4 regions of the Modicisalibacter sp. 'Wilcox' genome follow, and region 4 is predicted to be linked to each of the others. Evidence: predicted binding sites of a transcription regulator. Region 4 holds the regulator's gene; each other region holds the start of a gene.

Evidence for each region. Region 4 encodes FNR, which switches genes on or off when oxygen is low (the NO sensors DNR and NnrR bind a similar motif). Its sites were predicted from a motif close to TTGATNTANATCAA; they were not measured.
Region 1: a site for FNR is predicted at 2,642-2,655, ahead of G7A98_RS01600 (Hsp20/alpha crystallin family protein). Genes of this name have one in related genera too.
Region 2: a site for FNR is predicted at 2,725-2,738, ahead of G7A98_RS02195 (OmpW family outer membrane protein). Genes of this name have one in related genera too.
Region 3: a site for FNR is predicted at 2,645-2,658, ahead of G7A98_RS01430 (DUF427 domain-containing protein). Genes of this name have one in related genera too.

What each region holds. Positions count from the first base shown of each region.
Region 1 covers NZ_WNXF01000001.1:364,880-369,235, reverse strand. The annotation lists gene G7A98_RS01610 (substrate-binding domain-containing protein) at 1-485, opposite strand, end outside; gene G7A98_RS01605 (zinc-dependent alcohol dehydrogenase family protein) at 928-1,959, shown strand; gene G7A98_RS01600 (Hsp20/alpha crystallin family protein) at 2,005-2,538, opposite strand; gene G7A98_RS01595 (glutathione S-transferase) at 2,759-3,490, shown strand; gene G7A98_RS01590 (DUF3581 family protein) at 3,670-4,356, shown strand, end outside.
Region 2 covers NZ_WNXF01000002.1:52,595-56,950, forward strand. The annotation lists gene G7A98_RS02180 (polysaccharide deacetylase family protein) at 1-34, shown strand, start outside; gene G7A98_RS16575 (periplasmic heavy metal sensor) at 45-659, opposite strand; gene typA (translational GTPase TypA) at 840-2,666, shown strand; gene G7A98_RS02195 (OmpW family outer membrane protein) at 2,887-3,513, shown strand; gene G7A98_RS02200 (DUF2231 domain-containing protein) at 3,565-4,026, opposite strand; gene G7A98_RS02205 (hypothetical protein) at 4,210-4,356, shown strand, end outside.
Region 3 covers NZ_WNXF01000001.1:331,059-335,414, forward strand. The annotation lists gene G7A98_RS01425 (leucine-rich repeat domain-containing protein) at 1-800, opposite strand, end outside; gene G7A98_RS01430 (DUF427 domain-containing protein) at 2,213-2,557, opposite strand; gene G7A98_RS01435 (5'-methylthioadenosine/S-adenosylhomocysteine nucleosidase) at 2,766-3,422, shown strand; gene G7A98_RS01440 (LysR substrate-binding domain-containing protein) at 3,438-4,307, opposite strand.
Region 4 covers NZ_WNXF01000003.1:189,421-193,776, forward strand. The annotation lists gene G7A98_RS04255 (DUF294 nucleotidyltransferase-like domain-containing protein) at 1-459, shown strand, start outside; gene G7A98_RS04260 (3'-5' exonuclease) at 459-1,076, shown strand; gene G7A98_RS04265 (hypothetical protein) at 1,129-1,350, shown strand; gene ttcA (tRNA 2-thiocytidine(32) synthetase TtcA) at 1,433-2,287, shown strand; gene fnr (fumarate/nitrate reduction transcriptional regulator Fnr) at 2,313-3,056, opposite strand; gene hemN (oxygen-independent coproporphyrinogen III oxidase) at 3,144-4,356, opposite strand, start outside.

The sequences.
Region 1 (4,356 bases), on a different contig from region 4:
TAGCCGATGGCGCCGGGGGTCGTGGCCACCTGGTGCAGCATGGTCTGCTGATCGTCGGCCTGATGCGGTGCCTGCCCGGTGCCCGAGAAGACGGCGCGGTCCCAGGCCAGTTGCAGCTGATGGGGGTAGACGTTGAGCCGTGACTTGACGAAACGCTTGTGCACGGGGTGATCGCCCGGCAGCACGTAGACGTCGACGCTGCGGCCGTCCGGCCAGGTGCGCTGGCGCATGGCGAAGATGGCGCGGGCCATGTCGTGGGAGAGGGTGTCTATCTCGACATCCGGATTGGCGATCACCACCACCTCGTCCGCGCCGGCCACGCCCCCGGGCAGCCAGAACAGCCACAGCCACAGCCACCACCAGGCGCGCCCTCGGCCGACCGGCAGGTGGCGAGAATCGGGGAGAACGCGGTCGGCGCGATATCCGGCCGCTTGCCGCGCGGCGGAAATGGCGTGTCGTGTGCTCCCTGCCCGTCTCGAGGTCATGCCGCGATTCCGTCGCCCCATCGTCGTGTCGTCGTCACGTGCTGCTCCCGCCCAGGTACTTTTTTCATACTAGCGTGTCCCGGGAATTCGTCATCAGCACAGGTTTTTTATCCGGATTGCTGAAGAAAAGGCCTGCTGAATGCCCCGACATTTTTTATGAAAATGGTTAAGTAAACTTCAGGGTTTTTGTATTGAGTTTCCCCTTCGCCGGGTAACGGCTTTTCTCAGTCGGGAGGCTAGAGGATGACAAGATAAGGGGGTGTCGGCAATATTATGAAGTGCTGTGGATAAAAAAAATCACATGGGTTAACAGGCGCGGCCGCCCCGGCTGACGGGAGCGGCAACGAGGGTCGGCGTCGCCAGAGCATGACGCGGGTCAACGCGCGTCACGGCGGGCCTGACTAGACTCGGCGAGTCGGGAGCGAACCTTCGGGAGGCCGCCATGCGCGCGATGCAACTGCAACAGCTCGGTAGTGTGTCCCGCCGGGGGGCGCTCCTCGTGTGTCGCGAGGTGCCGGAGCCGAGCCCCGGCCCGGGTCAGGTGCTCATCGAGGTGGCGGTCTGCGGTGTCTGTCACACCGAGCTCGACGAGATCGAGGGGCGGTTGCCGCCGCCGCATCTGCCCGTCATTCCGGGACATCAGGTCGTGGGGCGCATCATCGGCGTCGGCGAGGGCGTGGATCGTCGGCGGCTCAATGAGCGCGTCGGCGTCGGCTGGATCGCCTCGGCCTGCGGCGACTGTCCGGCGTGTCGGGAAGGGCGCGAGAACCTGTGCCCCGAGTACACGGCCACCGGGTGCGATGTCGACGGCGGCTATGCCCAGCGGATGGTGGTGGATGCGCGCTTCGCCTGCCCGATGCCGGAGACGCTGGATGCCGCCGAAGCGGCGCCGCTGCTGTGCGCGGGGGCCATCGGCTACCGTGCCCTGCGTCTGGCGGCGCTCGACAACGGCGAACCGCTGGGCCTGACCGGCTTCGGCGGCAGTGCCCATCTGGTGCTGCAGATGGCCCGGCATCGCTATCCGGATTCGCCGCTGTACGTCTTCGCGCGCAACGCCGCGGAGCGGGAGTTCGCCCGACAGCTGGGGGCACACTGGACCGGACATACCCATGAGCGGCCGCCGCGCCCGCCGGCGGCCATCATCGACACGACCCCGGCCTGGGAACCGATCGTCGCCGCGCTCGAGTATCTGGCGCCGGGCGGGCGGCTGGTGGTCAATGCGATTCGCAAGGAACGCCGCGATCTCGAGGCCCTGCTGGGGCTGGATTACCCGACGCATCTCTGGCGGGAAAAGTCCCTGCAGTCGGTGGCCAACGTCACGCGGCGGGATATCGTCGAGTGCCTGGCGCTGGCCGCGGAGATCGGCCTGCGGCCCACGGTGCGCTGCTTCGACCTGGAGGACGCCAACCAGGCGCTTCTCGAACTCAAGACCCGCGCGGTGCGCGGGGCCAAGGTACTGCGAATCGGTTCCTGATTGCGCCACTGCCGCGCCGGACCGTCAGGCCCGGCGCGGCGTGAATCACTGGATGTCGAGGCGCCGGCGACGGGCTTCCCGCAGCTTGGGAAGGACCAGTTCCAGCATGCCGTCCTTGAAGGAGGCGCTGGCGTTGTCGGCATCGATGTCACCGGGCAGGGTCAGCGTGCGAGCGAAGGACGACTGGGCGATCTCGCTGCGATAGAACTCGCCGTTTTCCTCCTCCTCGGTGCTCTTGTGCTCGCCCTTGATGGTGACTCGATTGTCACTGATCGACACGTCCAGCTCGTCGCGCGAGATGCCGGGGATCTCGGCACGCAGCACGAATTCGTTGTCGCGTTCGATGAGGTCGACCCGCGGTGCCCGCGGGGCGGCAAGGTCGAAGCGGTCCCAGGCCTGGCGTTCCCGGAACAGCGGACGCATCCAGCCACGATCGAAGAAGCGCTCCAGCATGTGGTCGAACTCCTCGAAGGGGGTGAGTGCCTGGCCACTCGAGCGCGGCGTGGGCGATGACTCGCGTGCGGGCGTGGCTTCCTTCATCTCGCTGACGTTGCTCGTGTCACTGCTTGGCTTGGCCATGATGACCCTCCCGCCATGGTGGCGATCCGGAAAAGGTGAACGGTGTGAACAAGCCCTTGCCGGCTTGCGGATAAAAGATAGTCACGGGACGCAGGGAGGTGGCTTGATGGGCGTCAAGACTCGGTCGTGGCGGCCGGTGAATCGCGGCGGAAGATGACAGGGCGCAAGGCTCTGCTACCTTGAGGAGGCGATCCGGGAGCAGCAGGCTGCAGGAGGTGACATGCGCTACGAGCTCTACTACTGGCCGACCATTCAGGGGCGCGGCGAGTTCGTGCGTCTGGCGCTCGAGGATGCCGGTGCCGACTATATCGACGTGGGCAACGCCTCGGATGCCGGTATCACCGAGATCAGCGAGTTCCTGGACGGCGAGAGCACGCTCTACCCGCCGTTCGCGCCGCCGTTTCTCAGGGCCGGCGAGATCCTCGTCTCCCACGTGGCCAACATCCTGCAGTTCCTGGGGCCGCGGTTGGGGCTGGTGCCCGAGGGTGACGCGATCCGGCTCTGGGCCCACGGGCTTCAGCTCACCGTGACCGACTTCGTCGCCGAGATCCACGATGTCCACCACCCGATCAGTTCCGACGACTACTACGAGGCGCAGCGCGATACCGCCCAGGCGCGCGCCGAGGCGTTCCTCGAATCACGCCTTCCCCGCTTCCTCGGCTATTTCGAGCAGGTGATCGCGCAGAATCCCGGCAGCGACGACTGCCTGGTGGAGGGCGGGCACAGCTATGTCGACCTGTCGCTGTTCCAGGTCGTCAGTGGCCTGCGTTATGCCTTTCCGCGGGCCATGGAGGGCGCGATGCCCAATCACCCGGGCATCGCCGCGCTGGTCAGCCGGGTCGCCCGCCGCGAGCGCATCGCCGCCTACCTGAGTTCCGAGCGCCGGCTGCCGTTCAGCGAGCAGGGCATCTTTCGCCACTACCCCGAGCTGGACTCGCCACCGCCGACCTAGCCGGAGCAACCCGGCGGTGCGGAAGTACCCCTGCGGTTTTTTCGCGCCCCGACTGGCCACGGACCGCCCAACGATGGTAGAACGCCAGCGTAGGTCGGCCGGGTCGCGCACAACAACGCCAATCCATGACTCGCCGAGCATCCCCTCGGGCTCCGGGCTTTCAAGGTATCAGGACTGGCATGTTTCTCGACGATTTCCATACGGTGGCGGAAGGCTGGATCCGTATCACCGCCGCGCAGGCGAGCCGCTTCGCCAAGCAGATGGCCGGTGACTACAACCCCCTCCATGATGCAAAAGCGCGACGCTTCTGCGTTCCCGGTGACCTGCTCTTCGCGCTGGTGCTGGCGCGTCACGGGCTCTCTCAACGCATGACCTTCCACTTCCGCGGCATGGTCGGCGACGACGTTCCGCTGGCGGTCGAGGAACACGACGATGGCACGCTGCAGGTGGTCGATGCCGCCGGCAAGGCGTTCCTGGTGGTCGAGCGTGGCGGTGCCATCAGCCACGATGACGTCGCCATCGAGGCCTTCACCCGCCGCTACATCGCCTTTTCCGGGCGCAATTTCCCGCATTTCCTCAAGCCCCTGCTGGAGGAAAACGGCGTGATGTTCAACCCCCGGCGGCCGCTGGTGATCTACGACAGCATGGGTTTCACTCTCGACGCCTTGCCCGATGCCAGCCTGGCGGTGGAGTTCGACGGGGCCTCGTTCGAGGTCCAGGGCAAGCGCGGCGAGGCCCGCCTGGCCTTCCGCATGACCGCCGGCGGCGAGCCGATCGGCACCGGCGCCAAGAAGCTGGTGGTCAGCGGGCTGCAGCCCTACGACGCGACGGTGATGGACGAATTCGTCGAGGCCTTCAACCGGCGC
Region 2 (4,356 bases), on a different contig from region 4:
CCGGCTCTTCGACTACCTGCTCGGACAGTTGTGAGCCCGAACACTCACGGCGACTTGTCCTGCTGGCCCTGCTCCATCATCTGGTAGAGCTGTTCGTGCAGCTGACGGGCGTTCTCCTGCATCTGGCGCCGCAGGCGGAAGATCTCCGCATAGACCTTGCCGGCCTGTTCCGGGTCCGCCTTGTCGTCCAGAGACAGCTCACGCAGTCGCAGCCGCTGCTGCATCATCTGTTCCATCAACGGCTGCTGTTCCTTGTAGAAGTCGCGCTGGAGCTGGCGCAGCTTCTCGCGCTGCGGCCCCTGCAGCCATGCCGGGTCGCCCGCCATGCCGCGGCCATACCAGCCGCCGGCGTCATCGCCATCGTCGTCCATCATGCCGGGGCCCATGCCCGGGCCGTAGCCGCCCATCATCCCGGGACCATAGCCGCCCATCATGCCGGGGCCCATGCCGGCGCCGTAGCCGCCCATCATGCCGGGCCCCATGCCGGCACCGTAGCCACCCATCATCCCGGGGCCCATGCCGGCACCGTAGCCGCCCATCATGCCCGGTCCATAGCCGCCATGACCGAACCGGCCGTCCTCGTTGCCGTGAGCCAGCGCCAGGCCGGAACCCAGGCCCAGCGATGCGGCCAGCAAGCCACCCAAGAGCCATGCCTTCATCGTCTACCTCCTCGCGAGTCGTCTCGAAACCGTGCCTCTCCAGACTAGAAACAAGGCCGCCCCGACGGCTTGACGAGGGTCAAGACAGCGACAAAGTGGTCGAAAGCCGTGGCGAATGGTGGCAGTAGCCGGGGGCTAGCCACTATAATGCGCCCCCTATTTTCCCTGCAGGATCCCGTCGTGATCGAGAAACTTCGCAACATAGCCATCATCGCTCACGTCGACCACGGCAAGACCACCCTGGTCGACAAGCTCCTCCAGCAGTCCGGCACCCTGGACCGCAAGGCCGAGGGGCAGGAGCGCATCATGGACTCCAACGACCAGGAAAAGGAACGCGGCATCACCATCCTGGCCAAGAACACGGCGATCCGCTGGCAGGCACCCGACGACCAGGTCTATCACATCAACATCGTCGACACCCCGGGACACGCCGACTTCGGCGGCGAGGTGGAGCGCGTGATGTCGATGGTCGACTCGGTGCTGCTGCTGGTCGACGCCGTCGATGGCCCGATGCCGCAGACCCGCTTCGTCACCCAGAAGGCCTTCGACCAGGGCTTGAAGCCGATCGTGGTGGTCAACAAGATCGACCGCCCCGGCGCTCGCCCCGACTGGGTGATCGACCAGATCTTCGACCTGTTCGACAACCTCGGCGCCTCCGACGAGCAGCTCGACTTCCCGATCATCTACTGCTCGGCGCTCAACGGCATCGCTGGCCCCGAGCCGGACGCCCTCGCCGACGACATGACGCCGATGTTCCAGTCGATCATCGACATCGTCGAGCCGCCCAAGGTCGAGCTCGACGGCCCCTTCCAGATGCAGATCTCGGCGCTCGACTACTCGAGCTACGTCGGCGTCATCGGCCTGGGTCGCATCAAGCGCGGCAGCGTCAGCCCCAACCAGCAGGTCACGGTGCTCACCAAGGAGGGCAAGAGCCGCCGTGGCAAGATCGGCCAGGTGATGACCCACATGGGCCTCGAGCGGGTGCAGACCGAGCAGGCGGAAGCCGGCGACATCATCTGCATCACCGGCATCGAGGATCTGGCGATCTCCGACACGCTGTGCGACCCGAACGCCGTCGAGGCACTGCCGCCGCTGACCGTCGACGAACCCACCGTGTCGATGACCTTCCAGGTCAACGACTCGCCGTTCGCCGGCAAGGACGGCAAGTTCGTCACCAGCCGCAACATCCGCGACCGCCTCGAGCAGGAGCTGATCCACAACGTCGCGCTGCGCGTCGAGCAGGGCGAGTCGCCCGAGAAGTTCACCGTCTCCGGGCGCGGTGAGCTGCACCTGTCGGTGCTGATCGAGACCATGCGTCGCGAAGGCTACGAGCTGGCCGTGGGCCGCCCGGAAGTCATCATCAAGGAGATCGACGGCGTCCGGCAGGAGCCGTACGAAGAGGTCATCATCGACTGCGAGGAGCAGCACCAGGGCGCGGTGATGGAAGAGCTCGGCTACCGCAAGGGCGAGATGACCAACATGAACCCCGACGGCAAGGGGCGTGTGCGGCTGGACTTCATCATCCCCGCGCGCGGGCTGATCGGCTTCCGCGGCCAGTTCCTGACGCTGACCTCGGGCACCGGCATCCTCACCAGCCGCTTCGACCACTACGGCCCGCTCAAGCCCGACGCCGCCATCGAACGGCGCAACGGCGTGCTGGTCTCGATGGTGCCCGGCAAGGCGCTGGCCTACGCCCTCTACGCCCTGCAGGATCGCGGCAAGCTGATCATCGAGCACGGCACCGAGGTCTACGAAGGCATGCTGGTGGGCATCAACAACCGCGCCGACGACATGGTGGTCAACCCCACCAAGGCCAAGAAGCTCGACAACATGCGCGCCTCCGGCAACGACGAGAACATCGTCCTGACCCCGCCGGTGCGCTTCACCCTCGAGCAGGCGATCGAGTTCATCGACGACGACGAGCTCGTCGAGATCACGCCCAACCACATCCGTCTGCGCAAGAAGCTGCTGACCGAGAACGAGCGCAAGCGCGCCCGCAAGAAGTAAGCGCCACCCGCCTCACGACGACCCCGCCGGTGCCTCGCCCCGGCGGGGTCGTCGTTTCTTGACCTGAAACAAATTTCGCAAGTGCCGGGCGCACGACCCGACCCGGAACTTGTCCCAGCGCAAATACCCACACAAATTGAAGGGCTATTGTTGCGGAGCTTGTCCCGGCGGCGCGTCCCCTCGCGCGGCCATGATCCACCTCTGCTCAGGAGACTTCGAGATGCGCACCCCCGCCCTGCTTTCCGCCGCCCTGCTCGCCGCCGGCCTGATGACCAGCGCCTCCGCCCTCGCCTATGGCCAGGGCGACCTGTTCACCCGCTTCGGCATCGCCAAGGTCGACCCCACCGGCGACAACGGCCGCTTCAGCGACCTGGGGCTCGACGTCGATGTCGGTGACGACAGCGCCTTCGCCTTCACCCTCGGCTACCGCTTCACCGACAAGCTGGGTATCGAGCTGCTCGCCGCCCAGCCCTTCGAGCACGACATCGCGCTCAACGGCGACAACCTCGCCTCCACCAAGCACCTGCCGCCGACCCTGACCCTGCAGTACTACCCGCTGGGCGGCACCACCTCGCGCGTGCAGCCCTATCTCGGCGCCGGCATCAACTACACCCACTTCTCCGACGAGACACTCGATGTCGGCAAGCTCAACCTCGACGATTCCTGGGGCGCCGCCGCCCAGGTCGGCGTCGACCTGCTGATCGACGAGCACTGGGCGCTCAACGCCGCCGCCTGGTATCTCGACATCAACAGCGACGCCACCGCCACCGTCGGCGGCGTGAACTACGACGCCAACGTCGAGATCGATCCGGTGGTGGTGATGGGCGGACTCAGCTTCCGCTTCTGAGTCCGTGTCAGCCAGCCCCGGCATGTCGGCCGGGGCTGCGCGCAGACGCCGTCAGGGATGTGCCGCCGCGACGTTGACGCCGATCTCGTAGACCAGATCGCCGCCGCGATCCGCGGTCATCAGCATCAGCACGACCCCTGCCAGGCCCGCCAGCGGCATGACCCAGGACAGCGCCCGGTTGAGGGCGATCCGCCGCCAGTAGATCACCGCCTGGACCAGGGTGAGCAGCCCGAACACGGTCAGCGTGGTCATCGCCAGTTCCTCGTGGGCCTCGATGGGCGCCGTGGGGAAGCCCTTCTCCCGGGCGATATCGAAGGCCGCATCGCCGAAACCGGCCGCGACAAGCCCGCCGAGCGTGCCCAGCACCAGCAGCCACAGCGACGCCTTCTGCCAGCTGCGTCGCCGCTCGAACGTCTCGCCGCGCAACACCACCAGCCCCTGACAGGCCACGGCCAGCATCCAGAGCACGATGGGAAAATGGACCAGCATGGGATGAATATGGGCCAGCGACATCGGGTACCTCCCGTTACCGAGGCATGGCCGCCGGACGGCCACGCGTTAGCGTCAATTCGCCACCCCAGCACAGCGCATTCGTCTTAACACTGGCTTAACGACCGAATGTCCGCCACCCCCATGGGCGAGCCGCGCCTGGCGCGCTACCCTGACGGTAACTCCACCCCGCAACAGGAGATTTTCATGCACAAGCACATCGAATGGGATTCCCCCGGCGCCGAGAGCGTCAGCGCGCATTACGCCAAGGACCCCAACGACTACGGTGAACCCCACCCCGGCAGCATCCTCACCGGCCGCTATCGCGGTGTCAGCGTGCGCGTGCGCGTCGAG
Region 3 (4,356 bases), on a different contig from region 4:
GCAGAAATATGCCTGCCGCCTTGAGCATCACCTAAAACCAGGCACTCGACGGAATCGATAGTTGCTGGACTAAAGTTGCCTTTAACAACCCTGAACATATCCTCTGCCGTCATATCTTCTGGCTCAACCGTCAAAGCGCGGTTGAGCCAATCACATAGGCTTTTTTTCCATGCATTTTCTGATTTCGCTCGATCAAAAATTCTACAGGAACCGTTTGAGCCGGCACCATCTCTATAGGTCGTCGATTTTCTTTTGATCTCTAGAACGGCGGCCGCAATATCTGTTTCGCGTTTACGCTCCAGTTCGAGAATTCGTTCCTTTTCTCTCTTCATCGCTGGAACGGTTTCTTCGAGAATTTTTCGAAGTAGTATCAGTGGCGACAAAGCCACCATGAGCACGTATCCCACAACGCGCCAGATGGGATGATCGCCAATCGGATCGTTGCGATATTCGATGCCAATTCTTTCGGCAGCCTTGATCGAATTTTTCACCTGCTCCTTTGTACACTCTGGGTCCAAATCAAAGATGTCTTCTGCATACAACTCTGATTGTCCGTTCTTGTACAGGGGGCCATTGTGAAATTTCCCGTACTTTCCGAAGACCCTCTTATTGTGGAATAGGCCATGCAGCCTCTGCTCATCGTGTAGTGCGCTGTCTGACCAAGCCCAAAGAAGAACGCGATCTACGAGTCCGCCATCATTCTTCTCGCCGTAGTTCAGGCGTTCTTCGAGTGAATCTTGGCTGGTGTAACCAAGTTTATAGAATTTCCCCCACTTTGTTTTCATGCGTGCGTAGTACATGTATCCAGCGGGATTTCGCATGGCATTAGCACTCTCAAAGTCACTACAACTACGCCGCATCATGTTTTCCTCGAAATATCATCTTTTTATCAGTTAACAAAAGCGCAAAAACACTGCTCATCACTTGCTGCCCAACAGCTGTATTATTTAGCATGCTCGATATTTCACTTGAACGTGCACGCACGTTCAACAATGTTATGCTCCGCGACCGACCACACTTTATTTCATTGAAAACCCAATAAATCAAGTATAGATCGCCTAGTATAACGCCAATCATTGTGCATGCTGCATATCCCCAACAAACGCTTTCGCCCTTTTTCTGGCATGTCGGCTTTAGGTCGCCAGCGGCCGAAAGCAACTTATCATTATATACTAATAATACTCGGGCGAACAGAAGCGGACTCTAAGATGACCTTGATAAAACGATGGCAGCACCGGCCCCGCCTACTCTTCTCCTTGGCTGCTAGAAGAGGATAACTCCTATAGTTCATTTGATCATCTGGGACCCGACAATTTAGGCTTTCCACTTCATGCGCCAGCAGCATTTACACCATCCGAGGGCCTTGATTTTTTGTCTTTTCCTTCCGGGACAAACCGAGCACGGCCGTACTTTTTACGCGGGACTCAATTGAGCTCCACCCTAGGTAATAGTTTCCCCCATTAGAAAACGACTTAATAGACAAAAGGCCGCTAGATTTAATATTTTCAATTGGCACTGACTCATAATTTGCGGACAGAATAATGACCGAATTTTTAGGTGAAGGCCTTTGCCTCCAGAAACGACTATTTGGGAGGAATGACATTGCCACCCCCTGTAATGGAGCGCCAATTCTTATATAATTATCTAAAACCCCCTCAATTTTTTTTGAACTAGGAGTTACCTCATCTGTAACTGCATCAGCGGAGTACTCAGATAGAGGATTCCTGCTGTTTATTTCAGTAACAATCACAGCAACTCCACTACTTCGGAAAACAAGGCATGGAAGTTGCTTTATATAGAACACAGTTCCTCTTGTCCTGAGCTTCTCTGCATGTTCCTTCGCTGACGCCAAAGTGGTATGCATGCAACCAGGATAATAATGAGACACCCATGTACTGTGCCAAGCATTCCTTCCTGTGCACACATAATAAATCATTCCTTTTGAAATACTCTTCACTGCTTTTGAATCAAGGCTTCGGGGAGAGATAAGCTCTAGCTGCATATACATACCTATGAGTTATTGGAACACCCGACTTTTGACTGGATGGACGTGTCACCTCGTCTCTCCACATTAATTTCCTCACATCGCTCATTTCCAAACTTATTGAAAACCCTGAATTCTAGGCATCAAGCATATTACTTGTTCCGAATAAATATTAGGCGAGCGCACCTTCTGCCTTTTCCGCTATCCGCTTTGGGTCGATAGCGAACGTCACTCCACAAGCTCCGTCACCTTGCGGGCATCAAATGCCAGCCGCCCAGCAATCGCCTGCATCTCATCGACCGGCCGTTCATAGCTCCAGGCTACATCGGCGATATCAGGCAGCGAGTAATAGGTGGTATCACCCTTGAACGGACAGTGGGTAACGGTAGAGGAAATCGAGAATTTCGATATATTCACATCCGCACGCGGCAGATAGTGTCTCGGTGGATAACCACGCTCGCGCAGTTCGATGGCCTTGCAGGTATCGGCAATCAGAATGTCGCCGTCGAAAATGCGAACCCGGCGGGTATGCGGATGCAGGGTAATGCGCGTTTCGGCGGTGTGATCGGCCATCGTCAGTCCCTTGCTGGTCGGCTGGTTCCTCAGCCTAGAATTAGGGATACATAATGTCACCGCCTGGAGACAATTTCACTTCGGCTTTTGATCTAGGTCGATCTTTCAAGAATGATCCGCTCGGCATCAGCCAAGCCATCCCACGCTTGGCGCCAACGCCCCGGCCCGCCATGATGGTGGCGCTCATAAGCTGCGGGAGACTCTCGGGATGAACCAGACACCACGCGTACTGGCACCACTGACGGAACTCGGCGGCCGCTCCGTGCTGTTCGTAATGGCGGCGGACGCCGAATACGGCCCGCATCTGCGGGAGCGTTTCACGCCCTTGATGATCGGCGTGGGGCCGGTCGAGGCGGCGGTGGAACTCACTGCCGCGCTGACGGAGCTTTCAGCGCGCGGGCAACGGCCGGACCTGGTGGTATCGCTGGGCTCGGCGGGCAGCCGGGATCTCGAGCAGACCGAGGTCTATCAGGCGACCTCGGTGGCCTACCGCGACATGGACGCCTCGCCGCTGGGCTTCGAGAAAGGCATCACACCCTTCCTCGACCTGCCGGCCACCCTGCCCCTGCCGCTGCGCATTCCCGGGATTCGCGAGGCCACGCTCTCGACCGGCGCCGATATCGTCTCGGGCGCGGCCTATGGCGCCATCACCGCCGACATGGTGGACATGGAGAGCTACGCCTGCCTGCGCGCCTGCACCCGCTTCGGGGTGCCGCTGGCGGTGCTGCGCGGCATCTCCGACGGCAAGGCGGAGCTCAATCACGTCGACGACTGGACGGCCTATCTGCACATCATCGACGAGAAGTTGGCCGCCGCCGTGGATCGGCTGGGTGAGGCGATCGGCAAGGGCTTGTTGCCGCGCTGAAGCCTCCGGCGCGCGTCATGCGTCCTCCAGGAACTGACCCGCGAACGTCTGGAACGTGGGCGTCTCGTAGCCAGAGCGCCACAGCAGGCGCGTGCTGACGGTGCCCATCTCCAGCGTGGCCAGATCGTCCGGCACGCGGCACAGTTCCAGCACGCTGCGCGGCAGCAGGGTGACGCAGGAACCCGCAGCAACGGCCGCCACCATGGCATGGTAGGAGCCGAGCTCCTGGATGTGCCATTCGCTTCCGGCGACGATGCCGAGCCGCTGCTCCGCCATGGCGCGGTAGGTGCAGCCCGGCTTGAAGGCCGCCAGGGTGCGGGTGCCAAGCTCCGCCGGCGCGGTGGCCTTGGCGTCGACGGGCGGCAGCAGCAGCAACAGCGATTCCTCCCAGACCGGCGCGCTCTGCAGCCCCATCTCGGCCAGGGCTGGCTCGTTCTCGAGCTCGGCGGGCAGGGCCACGAAGGCGCAGTCCAGCCGCCCGTCGCGCACCTGTTCCACCAGCGGCCCCGTGGGGCCGGTGCTGACCTCGAGCCGGGTCGCCGGATGGGCGCGGTTGAAGGCCGCCAGCGGCGCCGGCAGCCGGCTGGCCGCCGTGCTCTCCATACTGCCGATGCGCAGGCTGCCGCCATCGCCGCCGCCCACGGCCTGCCGGGCCTCGTCCTCCAGCGCCAGCAGGCGCTGCGCGTAGGCCAAGAAGCGCTGCCCCGCCGTCGAAAGCGTGATGCGCTTGCCGAGGCGAATGAACAGTTCCGCGTCCAGCTCCGCCTCCAGCTGCTGGATGCGCGTCGTGACGTTGGAAGGCGCACGCCCGAGCCGCGCGGCGGCGCGGGTCACGCTCAGCTCGGCGGCGACGGCCTCGAAGATTCTCAGGGTTTCCAGATCCACACCATTCGCCTTTTGAAATTCATTGATCTATTTTATTCTCAAATTGAGA
Region 4 (4,356 bases):
TGTTCCCACGACGAGCTGCTGCTGTCGCACTTCGCCCGTCCGGTGCTGAGTTTCTCCACGCCGCTGACGCTGTTCGGCTCGCTCAAGCGGCCGACGCACGGCATCGACATCAAGAAGGGCGGGATCTTCCCGATCGTCCACGGAGTACGAACCCTGGCGCTCGAGCGGCGCATCCGGGCCACCTCGACCCTGGCCCGGCTCGATGCCCTGGTGGCCGACGGCCGCCTGGAGGCCGAGTTCGCCGCGGATCTCGGCGAGGCGCTGTCGCTGTTCGCCGAGCTGCGTCTCAACCAGCAGCTGGCCCGGCTCGAGGGCCATGCAAGGCCCGAGGACGACGCCAACCTGGTGGTGGTCCAGCGGCTGTCGACGCTGGAGCGTGACCTGCTGCGCGAGGCGCTGCACCTGGTCAAGGAGTTCAAGCAGCGCCTGTCGTACCGCTTTCATCTGGAGTATTCGTGATGCTGCGATCCCTGCGCCGGGCGGCCGACCGCCGTCGTCAGATCAACGGGCGTTACGGCTGGCTGTTCAACCCGTACACCGGCGACGAGCTGGTGGCCATCGACTGCGAGACCACCGGACTCGACCCGCGCACCGCCGAGCTGGTGTCGCTGGCGGCCGTCTGCATCAAGGGCGATCGGGTGCTGACCAGCGGGGCGCTGGACCTGCGCCTGCAGCGCCCGGCGAGCCTCGGTGCCGACTCGATCAAGATCCACGGGCTGCGCGGCGTGGATCTCAACGACGGCCTGCCGGTGGACGAGGCGCTGGAGGCGCTGCTCGACTTCATCGGCAATCGGCCGCTGCTGGGCTGGTGCGTGGACTTCGACATCGCGGTGATCAACCGCCACCTGCGGCCGCGCTTCGGCTTCGACCTGCCCAACGCCACCGTCGACCTGGCCCAGGCGTATCGTCGCCGGATGCGGCGCACCCAGCCGCAGGTCGAGCCGCACATGGCGTTCGAGAGTGTCGCCCGGTCGCTGAAGGTACCGCTGATGCAGCGCCATACCGCGCTCGGGGATGCGGTGACCACCGCGCTGATGTATGTCCGCCTGAAGCAGGGGGCCTGCGAGGCCGTCTAGGGACGGGCGTGGGGGGCCGACAATCAACCAATAAAAAGGAAGGAGAATTCGGGTGCTGGAGTTGCAGAATCTGTGTCTGTTCGCGGGGCTGGGCCTGGTGCTGTTCGTGTGCGCGAGGTACGCCCGTCGCACCCACGAGCTGCGCAGCGTGGTGCTGTTCTGGGAGCGCCGGCTGGTGCTGACCCGCCAGGAAACGCACCTGCAGCGGGCCGGGGTGGTGCTGCTGTCGCTGGGTGTGGCGCTGCGCTATCTGCTGGTGCTGCAGGGCGCGTGACGCCGCGCCACGGGCGTCGCAACTGACCGGAGGGGGTGGTAGCATAGGCGCGCCTTCCATTTCCCCGCGTGTCGCCTTTCCCATGCAAGCACTTACCGGTACCCAGAAACGCGAGTTCAACAAGCTGCAGAAACGCCTGCGTCGCCAGGTCGGCAACGCCATCATCGACTACGGCATGATCGGCGAGGGCGACAAGGTGATGGTCTGCCTGTCGGGCGGCAAGGATTCCTACACCATGCTGGAAATCCTGCGCAACCTGCAGCGCAATGCGCCGGTGAACTTCTCGCTGGTGGCGGTCAACCTGGACCAGAAGCAGCCCGGCTTCCCCGAGCACGTCCTGCCGAACTACCTCGACGGCATCGGGGTCGACTATCACATCCTCGAGCGTGATACCTATTCGGTGGTCAAGGAGAAGACGCCGGAGGGCAAGACCACCTGTGCGTTGTGCTCGCGACTGCGGCGCGGCTCGCTGTACGGCTTCGCCGAGGAGATCGGCGCGACCAAGGTGGCGCTGGGCCACCATCGCGAGGACATCCTCGAGACGCTGTTCCTCAACATGTTCTACGGCGGCAGCCTCAAGGCGATGCCGCCCAAGCTGCTATCCGACGACGGCAAGAACATCGTCATCCGCCCGCTCGCCTACTGCCGCGAGGCCGACATCGCCGAGTTCGCACGGCTGATGGAATTCCCGATCATTCCCTGCAACCTGTGCGGCTCGCAGCCCAACCTGCAGCGTCAGGTGGTCAAGGAGATGCTCGCCGAGTGGGAGAAGACGCACCCCGGGCGACTGGAGACGATGTTCAAGGCGGTGACCAACGTCGCGCCGTCGCAGCTCGCCGATCGTGAGCTGTTCGACTTCGCGGGGCTCGAGGCGAAGCAGCAGCGGTTGAACGCCTCGCGCATCGAGGCGTTCGACCTGCTGGCCCGGGAGGCCTGAACCGCGGCGCGCAATGCGCGCCGGCTCAGTGCTCGTGATCGCCGGCCGCCAGGGCCTCCAGGGCGTCGAGGTCGAGGATGTGCACCTCGCGGCCCTGCACGTCCACCAGCTTGTGCTGCTGGAAACGGCCGATGATGCGGCTGACGGTCTCCACCGCCAGGCCCAGGTAGTTGCCGATATCGGCGCGGGCCATCGACAGGCGGAAGCTGTAGGGCGAGTAGCCACGGCGGCGGAAGCGCGACGACAGGTTGACGATGAAGCTCGCCAGGCGCTCGTCGGCGGTCTTGCGCGACAGCAGGCGCAGCATGCGGCGGTCGTCGCGCAGCTCCTTGCTCATGCTGCGGTAGAGCTGGTTGCGCAGCTCCGGCAGTGTCTCGGAGAGCTGGTCGAGGCGATCGAAGGGGATCTCGCAGACCGTGGTGGTCTCCAGGGCGATGATACTGCCGGGATAGTGCTTCTCGTCGATGCCGTCGAGCCCCACGAGCTCGCTGGGCAGGTAGAAGTTGGTCAGCTGGTCCTCGCCGTCGCCCTCGCTGGTAATCTGCTTGAGACTCCCCGAGCGCACCGCGAAGACGCTGGTGAAGGCATCCCCCTGGCGCAGCAGCGCCTCGCCTTTCTTGAGCGGCGCACGGCGCTGGATGATCGCCTCGAAGCGGTCCATCTGGTTGAATTCCAGCGCCAGCGGCAGGCACAGGGAACTCAGGCTGCAGGTCTGGCAGCGGGCTTCCTGCAGCCGGGGGCGGCGGGCGTGAAGGGCGTGACTCGCCATGTGGGTCTCCCGAACGATCAAGACTCTTTCCCTATGGTAGTCCCTATGCGGGGCAATAATCGATGAGGGATTCATTAAAGTTTGCTGTTAGAGAATCCGGGAGTGGCGACCCTGGTGACCGCTGGTGCGAGTATCGAAGGCCATCGCCAGGTGGCGCACCAGCAGCCGGCCCAGCGGCGTGACCGCGAGCCGGTTGCCGTGGCGCGTGATCAGGCCGTCGCGCTCGGCCGGCGCCAGGGCGCGCAGCGAGTCGGCCAGACAGGCCGCGGCGTCGAGGCCGAAACGCTCGCCGACGGCGTCCAGATCCAGTGCCAGGTCGCACATCAGGCGCTGAATCACGAAGGCGCGCAGGCGGTCGTCGGCGGTACGGCGCAGACCCCGGGCGGTGGGCAGGCGGCCGGCGTCCAGGGCGGCCTCGTAGTCGTCCAGGCGCACCGGGTTCTGGGCGTAGCAGTCGTCGAGGTGGCTGATCGCCGAGACGCCCAGCCCCACCAGGTCGCATTCGCCGTGGGTGGTGTAGCCCTGGAAGTTGCGATGCAGCCGCCCCTCGCGCTGGGCGACGGCCAGGCTGTCGTCGGGGCGGGCGAAATGGTCCAGGCCGATGTGCACGTAGCCGGCCGCATCCAGCCGCTCCCGGGTGTCCATGAGCATGGCCAGCTTCTCCTCGGGAGCCGGCAGGGCACCGGCGTCGATGCGCCGCTGGGGCTTGAAGCGCTCCGGCAGGTGGGCGTAGTTGAAGATCGACAGCCGCGCCGGGGCCATGGCGATGACCTGCTCCAGGGTGTCGGCGAAGGTGGTGCGGGTCTGGTGCGGCAGGCCGAGGATCAGGTCGAGATTGAGCGAGTGGAACCCCAGCCGGTGCGCCTCCTCGACCAGGTTCTCGGTCAGCTGGCGCGGCTGCACGCGGTTGATGGCACGCTGCACCTCGGGATCCAGGTCCTGCACGCCGAGGCTGATGCGGTTGAAGCCCAGCGCCTGCAGGTGGCGCAGGGTGAGCACATCGGCCTCGCGCGGATCGATCTCGATGGCATAGTCGCGATCGGCCGCGCTGGACAGCCCGAAGCGGGCGTGCAGGCGGTCGATCAGGTCGCTCATCTGGCCCAGGGTCAGGAAGGTCGGCGTGCCGCCGCCCCAGTGCAGCTGGCGCACCTCGCGGCCGGTGTCGAGGTGGCGCGAGGTCAGCACCATCTCGCGATCCAGGCGGCTCAGGTAGCCTTCGCTCAGCGAGGTGTCCTTGGTGGCGATCTTGTTGCAGGCGCAGTAGAAGCAGATCCGGCGGCAGAACGGGATATGCACGTAG